Regions from separate parts of the Pseudomonas palleroniana genome, predicted to be linked through region 1. Evidence: predicted binding sites of a transcription regulator. Region 1 holds the regulator's gene; the other holds the start of a gene.
The links. The regulator FliA, encoded in region 1, starts transcription of late flagellar genes. The targets are predictions, from matches to a motif close to CTAAAGTTTNNNNNNNNNNNGCCGNTAA.
Positions count from the first base shown of each region.

Region 2: MJP36_RS24335 (flagellar protein MotY) is a predicted target of FliA. The motif match lies at 2,019-2,046, and genes of this name have one in related genera.

Region 1 is NZ_CP092411.1:2,416,291-2,420,345, reverse strand. It holds gene MJP36_RS11140 (protein phosphatase CheZ) at 1-452, opposite strand, end outside; gene MJP36_RS11135 (chemotaxis response regulator CheY) at 472-846, opposite strand; gene fliA (RNA polymerase sigma factor FliA) at 1,015-1,755, opposite strand; gene fleN (flagellar synthesis regulator FleN) at 1,752-2,585, opposite strand; gene flhF (flagellar biosynthesis GTPase FlhF) at 2,691-4,007, opposite strand; gene flhA (flagellar biosynthesis protein FlhA) at 4,020-4,055, opposite strand, start outside.
Region 2 is NZ_CP092411.1:5,402,228-5,406,282, reverse strand. It holds gene MJP36_RS24350 (peroxiredoxin) at 1-173, shown strand, start outside; gene rnt (ribonuclease T) at 239-910, opposite strand; gene pyrC (dihydroorotase) at 907-1,953, opposite strand; gene MJP36_RS24335 (flagellar protein MotY) at 2,110-3,018, shown strand; gene MJP36_RS24330 (argininosuccinate synthase) at 3,161-4,055, shown strand, end outside.

The DNA of each region.
Region 1 (4,055 bases):
AAACCTTCAACCCGACGCGCCAATTCACGAAACTCTTCGGCGCCCACTTCGCGACGCATGAAGCGGCCCCAGTCAACGCTGAGGGCCTGGGCTTCGTTGGCCATGCCGTTGACCAGCGGCGTGGCGTTTTCCACCAGGTCCATAGTGCGGTTGGCCGCCGCCTCAGTCAGCCTGACCACATAGGACAAGCGTTCGGTGGCATCGGTGATTTGCGAAATTTCTTCGGCCTGGGGCATGTGCGGGTCAATCTGAAAATTGACGATCGCACTGTGCAGCTCACGTGTCAGCTTGCCCACTTCCTGATACAGGCCGCGGTCACGCGTCTGATTGAGCTCATGGATCAACTGCACCGCGTCGCCGAACTGACCTTTTTCCAGGCTTTCGACCAACTGGTGGGCATGTTTTTTCAGAGTCGACTCAAAGTCTTTCTGTGATGATTCTGTATGCTCCATAGCTCCCCCTGCGATGGCGTTAGCCGTGGATGCGCTCGAAGATTTTTTCGATCTTCTCTTTCAACGCCTGTGCAGTGAATGGCTTGACCACGTAACCGTTGACCCCGGCCTGGGCGGCTTCGATGATCTGTTCACGCTTGGCTTCGGCGGTCACCATCAACACGGGAAGGCTGCGCAATTTTTCGTCGGCGCGCACGTGGCGCAACAAGTCGATACCGGTCATGCCCGGCATGTTCCAGTCCGTTACCAGAAAGTCGATGCTCCCACTGTTGAGGATCGGGATCGCCGTAAGGCCGTCATCCGCCTCGACCGTGTTGGTGAACCCAAGGTCACGCAACAGATTTTTTATGATCCGCCGCATCGTTGAGAAGTCATCAACGATGAGGATTTTCATGTTCTTGTCCAATTCGACCTCCAAGCAGTCTTAAACGCGCCCAGCACCTGGACGCGCCATTTCAATCAACAGGCGTTACACAACAAAGGACTGCCCAGGGCACCACGGCACGACCCCGCAAAAGCCTTCGACTTTCGCGGCGCGTCTACAGTGTCCCCACACTGCCTGTCAGCGCGCGCGCCACTCCCCCAACCGCCCCCGCAAGCGGGCTGCGCACTGGCTATGCAGCTGGCTGACACGCGATTCGCTGACCCCCAGGACCTCACCGATTTCCTTGAGGTTCAGCTCTTCGTCGTAGTACAGCGCCAACACCAGTCGCTCACGCTCCGGCAAATTGGCAATCGCGTCCGCCAACGCCCTCTGGAAACGCTCATCTTCCAGGTCACGCGACGGTTCGAGATGTGCACTCGCGCCGTCCTCGTGCAGCCCTTCGTGTTCGCCGTCCTGCAACAGGTCGTCGAAACTGAACAGGCGGCTGCCCAAGGTATCGTTCAAAATCCCGTAATAATCATCGAGACTCAATTGGAGTTCGGCCGCAACTTCATGATCTTTAGCGTCACGACCGGTTTTTGCTTCAATTGCGCGAATGGCATCACTGACCATTCGCGTGTTGCGGTGTACCGAACGCGGCGCCCAATCCCCTTTACGGACCTCATCGAGCATCGCGCCACGGATACGGATACCCGCATACGTCTCGAAACTCGCACCCTTGCTCGCGTCATATTTGGTCGACACTTCGAGCAAGCCGATCATGCCGGCCTGGATCAGGTCTTCCACCTGCACACTGGCCGGCAGGCGCGCCAGCAAGTGGTAGGCAATGCGCTTGACCAAGGGCGCATAACGCTCGATCAATTCGCCCTGGCTGTCACGTGCCGATTTCTTGTAAAGGTTATAGCCGCTGGCTGTCATAGCACCGGTCCTGCGCTCGTCTGATGCACCAATCGCTCGACGAAAAACTCCAGATGCCCCCGCGGGTTGGCAGGCAACGGCCAGGTATCGACCTTCTGGGCAATAGCCTTGAACGCCAACGCGCATTTGGAACGAGGGAACGCTTCATAGACCGCACGCTGCTTTTGCACGGCCTTGCGCACACACTCGTCATAGGGAACTGCGCCAACGTATTGTAAGGCGACATCGAGAAAACGGTCCGTGACCTTGGTCAACTTGGCGAACAGATTCCGGCCTTCCTGCGGGCTTTGGGCCATGTTGGCCAGCACGCGGAAGCGGTTCATGCCGTAGTCACGGTTAAGCAGTTTGATCAGAGCATAGGCGTCGGTGATCGAGGTGGGTTCGTCGCAGACCACCAGCAATACTTCCTGCGCGGCGCGCACGAAGCTGACCACGGATTCGCCGATCCCGGCGGCGGTGTCGATCACCAGCACATCGAGGTTGTCGCCGATATCGCTGAACGCCTGGATCAGGCCGGCGTGCTGCGCCGGGCTCAGGTGCACCATGCTCTGGGTGCCCGAGGCGGCAGGCACGATACGAATGCCTCCGGGGCCTTGCAGCAGCACATCGCGCAGCTCGCAACGGCCCTCGATCACATCGGCGAGGGTGTGTTTGGGTGTCAGCCCCAGCAGAACGTCCACGTTCGCCAGGCCCAGGTCAGCATCCAGCAGCATGACGCGACGGCCAAGTTCTGCCAGGGCCAGGGACAAATTCACCGACACGTTAGTTTTCCCGACGCCACCTTTGCCGCCGGTCACCGCGATCACCTGTACAGGATGCATGCTGCCCATTTTATTTCTTTACCTTGTCTTGCTTAGACGCAGGCTACACGGCTTGGTCGCGTGAATCGCTTGCAGACCATCAATGTAGATACATTTCACAGTGCTCATCCTGCCTCACCCCACCCGTTTTGCCGGGTTGTGGTAAAGGTCGGCGAACATATCAGCCATCGCTTCCTCGCTAGGCTCTTCTTGCATTTGCACGCTGACAGCACGGCTGACCAACTGATGACGACGCGGCAGATGCAAATCATCTGGAATCCGCGGGCCATCGGTCAGGTAGGCAACCGGTAATTCATGACCGATAGCCAGGCTCAACACCTCACCCAAGTTTGCAGTTTCGTCTAGTTTGGTGAGGATGCAACCCGCCAGGCCGCAACGTTTGTAGCTGTGGTACGCAGCGGTAAGAACCTGTTTCTGGCTGGTGGTTGCAAGCACCAGGTAATTTTTCGCCTTGATGCCACGCCCGGCCAGGCTTTCCAGCTGCATGCGCAGCGCCGGATCGCTGGCTTGCAGGCCGGCGGTGTCGATCAACACCACGCGCTTGCGCAACAGCGGGTCAAGGGCATTGGCCAGGGACTGGCCCGGGTCGACGTGGGTCACCGGCACATTGAGGATGCGCCCCAGGGTCTTGAGCTGTTCCTGGGCGCCGATACGATAACTGTCCATGCTCACCAGCGCGATACTCGACGCGCCGTACTTGAGCACATACCGGGCGGCCAGCTTGGCCAGGGTGGTGGTCTTGCCCATGCCGGCCGGGCCGACCATGGCGATCACACCGCCCTCTTCCAGCGGTTCGAGCTCCGGGGTGACGATCATGCGGGCCAAGTGGGCCAGCAACATGCGCCACGCCTGGCGGGGCTCTTCGACCTCGGTGGTCAGCGCCAGCAGGTCGCGGGACAGCGGGCCGGACAGGCCGATACGCTGCAAGCGACGCCACAGGTTGGCCTGGTGCGGCTTGCTGCCTTGCAACTGTGTCCAGGCCAACGAACCCAACTGCACTTCGAGCAGTTCACGCAGGCCGTTGAGTTCAGAGCGCATCGAGTCGAACACGCGCTGGTCGACCGCAGCCGCCGGGGCCGGCGCTGCGGGACGTGGCGGTTCAACGAAGGTCGGCTCGACCAGCGGCTCGGCGGCCGTCAGCGGCAGGCCGGCGAACAATTGGCGATTGGTGGTAGCGTCGCTGTCGCCACGCATGCTCAGCTCGGCCTGGGCCGACACAATGCGCGAGGCGGTCTTGCGCAACTCGTCTTCGAGTTCCATGTTCGGCACGCGCGGCGCCAATGCCTGGGGGGTGTAATCCAGGGCAGCCGTCAGCTCGACACCGCCGGCAATGCGACGGTTACCGATAATCGCGGCATCGGCGCCCAGCTCATCACGGACCAGTTTCATGGCCTGACGCATATCGGCGGCGAAAAAACGCTTAACTTGCATAACCCACTACCCTCAGCCGTTGGGCCCTACTGTCGCGACGATAGTCAC
Region 2 (4,055 bases), 3.0 Mb from region 1:
ACCTGCCGCTGGGCCGTAACATGGAAGAGCTGATCCGTCTGGTTGACGCTTTGCAATTCCACGAAGAGCACGGCGAAGTTTGCCCTGCCAACTGGAAAAAAGGCGACAAAGGCATGAACGCTTCGCCAGAAGGCGTTGCGGCTTACCTGACCGAGAACGCTGGCAAGCTGTAAGCCAGAATCTCGGTACAAAAAAACCGGCCTGAGAAGGCCGGTTTTTTTATGTGCGGGGTATGACTTCAGTCGTTGAAGTCTTCCCAGCCGCCCATGTCTTTCCAACGGTTGACGATGCCGCAGAACAGCTCGGCGGTCTTCTCGGTGTCGTAGCGTGCCGAGTGGGCCTCGCGACCGTCAAAGTCGATACCGGCTGCCTGGCACGCCTTGGCCAATACCGTCTGGCCGTAAGCCAGGCCGGCGAGCGTTGCCGTGTCGAAGCTGGAGAACGGATGGAACGGATTGCGCTTCATGTCCAGCCGCGCCACGGCGGCGTTCAGGAAGCCCAGGTCGAAGCTGCTGTTGTGCCCCACCAGGATTGCACGCTTGCAGCCATTGGCCTTCAGCGCCTTGCGTACGCCACGGAAGATATCGGTCAGTGCCGCTTCTTCACTTACAGCCATGCGCAGCGGGTGGTCCAGCTTGATGCCGGTAAATTCCAGGGCTGCCGCTTCGATGTTGGCGCCTTCGAACGGCTCGACACGGAAGAAGTGGGTGTGCTCCGGGTACACGAAACCCTGTTCATCCATGCCGATGGTGGTGGCGGCAATTTCCAGCAGCGCGTCGGTGGCGCAATTGAAACCACCGGTTTCTACGTCGATGACAACCGGCAGATAGCCGCGAAACCGCTCGGCCATCGGGTGACGGGAGCCGCCGCCACTGTGCTCGTGTTCGTCGTCGAAATGGTCTTCACTCACGTGTTTTCCTCCAGCAGGCGCCAGCGCAGTGTTTCACCGGCGCGCAGCGGGATGACAGTCAGCTCGCCGAACGGCAGGCTGGCAGGGGCGGTCCAGTCTTCACGGACCAGGGTAATACGGTCGGTATTCGCCGGCAGGCCGTAGAAACGCGGGCCATTGAGGCTGGCGAAGCCTTCGAGCTTGTCCAGGGCATTACGCTGTTCGAACGCTTCGGCATACAACTCGATCGCCGCATACGCGGTATAGCAGCCGGCACAACCGCACGCGGCTTCCTTGGCGTGCTGGGCGTGGGGGGCGGAGTCGGTGCCGAGGAAGAACTTCGGGTTGCCGCTGGTCGCCGCATCCAGCAAGGCCACCTGGTGGGTGTTGCGCTTGAGGATCGGCAGGCAATAGAAGTGCGGCCGAATCCCGCCTACCAGCATGTGGTTGCGGTTGTAGAGCAGGTGGTGGGCGGTGATGGTAGCGCCGACGTTGGCCGAAGCCTCGGTGACGAACTGCACGGCGTCGGCTGTGGTGATGTGTTCGAACACGACCTTGAGGGTCGGGAACAGCTCGACCACCCGGCGCATATGCTCGTCGATGAAAATCTTTTCACGATCGAATACGTCGACATCGCCACGGGTGACTTCACCGTGGATCAGCAACGGCATGCCGACTTCGGCCATGGCTTCGATGGCCGGCAGGATCTTGTCGATACTGGTCACGCCGGAATCGGAATTGGTGGTCGCGCCCGCCGGATACAACTTGGCGGCATGCACGAAACCGCTGGCTTTGGCCTGGCGGATCTCGTCAGGTTGGGTGCGGTCGGTCAGGTAGAGCACCATCAGCGGTTCGAAGCGGCTGCCGGCCGGCCGTGCAGCGAGGATACGCTGGCGATAGGCATCGGCTTCGGCGGCATTACGGACCGGCGGTACCAGGTTAGGCATGATGATGGCGCGGCCGAACGTGCGCGCGACATCGGCCACAGTTTGGGGTAACGCAGCACCATCGCGAAGATGAATATGCCAGTCGTCGGGACGCAGCAGGGTCAGGCGGTCGGACATTGGGGATTCCAGGCGGGTCAATCTGGTGGGAATGCTACCGGAAAAGACTCTTGCAGGCACTCGCTATCAAGTTTTGCAGGATGCGACCGATATCCCCGGGTATGCCTTAACGATGTATGACGCTTTGAAGTGTTGTAGAAACCAGTGGAGCCTCCCGTGCGCCAGCATTATCTAGCCCTGCTCAGTGCGTTCGCCAGCCTGCCTGTGATGGCCCTCACGTTCCAGACACGCCTGGAGAATATTGAGTGGAAGGTGGAGGGCGATCAGTTCGAGTGCCGTCTGACCCAGCCGATCACCGATTTCGGCTCTGGTGAGTTCGTGCGCCGGGCCGGCGAGCAGGCGACGTTTCGTCTGAAAGCCTTTAACGGGTCGCTGGGTGCCGGTTCAGCCACCTTGTTGGCCGCCGCTGCTCCCTGGCAACCCGGCCGCGGTGACATCAACCTGGGTGCCGTGCGGGTCGGCAGCGGCGACGTGTTGTTCAATAGCTCCCAGGCCCAAGCCGGTCGTCTGTTCAGTGGTTTACTGGAAGGGCGTAGCCCAACCGTGCGGCATTACGCGCGTGAAGGCGGCTATTCGGAAATTCGCCTGCTGCCGGTGAAGTTCAGCAAGGCCTACAACGATTATCAGTTGTGCACCGCAAAGTTGCTGCCGATGAATTACGATCAGGTCAAGCAGACCGAGGTCGGGTTCCCTGGCGGTGGTATCGAGCTGGATGCGGCGGCCAAGAAAAAGCTGTCGGTGATTCTTGCGTTCATGAAAGCCGATCCCACGGTCAATCATATCGAGTTGAACGGCCATTCCGATAACAGTGGTAACCGCCTGACCAACCGCGATGTGTCGCGGCGTCGTGCGCTGGCGGTGATGGACTACTTCAAGGCCAACGGTATTCCAGAATCGCAAATCACTCTGCGTTTCCACGGCGAAAGCTACCCACTGGCGCCCAACACCAATGCGGCCAACCGTGCGCGCAACCGTCGCGTGAATATCCAGCTTGAACGGGTCGCGGCGCCCGAGAAACCGGCGCCTTCGACCGCAGCCCCAAGCAACCCCGCGCATATTTCATAAAGCGCGCTCATAAGGTGCGACCATCGGTCGCCCGCTCGACATAATCTGTCGCTTTATCTTCATTTGCTGTCGCGCCTCTGTAAATTCACGGTTTTGGTCGGTAGAATCGACGCCTTTCCGTACAACCCCGTGGAGTGATGGCATGGCCGACGTAAACAAGGTCGTTCTCGCGTATTCCGGCGGCCTGGACACTTCGGTGATCCTCAAGTGGCTGCAGGATACTTATAACTGTGAAGTGGTGACCTTCACCGCTGACCTGGGTCAGGGCGAAGAGGTCGAACCTGCACGTGCCAAGGCGCAAGCCATGGGCGTGAAAGAGATCTACATTGACGACCTGCGCGAAGAATTCGTCCGCGATTTCGTCTTCCCGATGTTTCGCGCCAACACCGTCTACGAAGGCGAGTACCTGCTGGGTACTTCGATCGCGCGTCCGCTCATCGCCAAGCGTCTGATCGAAATCGCCAATGAAACCGGCGCCGACGCCATTTCCCATGGCGCCACCGGCAAGGGCAACGACCAGGTCCGTTTTGAACTGGGCGCCTATGCGCTCAAGCCCGGCGTAAAAGTGATTGCACCTTGGCGCGAATGGGACCTGCTGTCCCGTGAAAAGCTGATGGATTACGCTGAAAAGCACGCAATCCCGATCGAGCGTCACGGCAAGAAGAAATCCCCGTACTCGATGGACGCCAACCTGCTGCACATCTCCTATGAAGGCGGCGTGTTGGAAGACACCTGGACCGAGCACGAGGAAGACATGTGGCGTTGGACCGTCTCCCCGGAGAACGCACCCGACAAACCGCAGTACCTGGAACTGACTTACCGCAACGGCGACATCGTCGCGCTGGACGGCGTCGAAATGACCCCGGCCACCGTACTGGCGACCCTGAACCGTATCGGCGGTGAGCACGGTATCGGTCGTCTCGACATCGTTGAGAACCGTTACGTGGGCATGAAGTCCCGCGGCTGCTACGAAACCCCAGGCGGCACCATCATGCTGCGCGCTCACCGTGCCATCGAGTCCATCACCCTGGACCGTG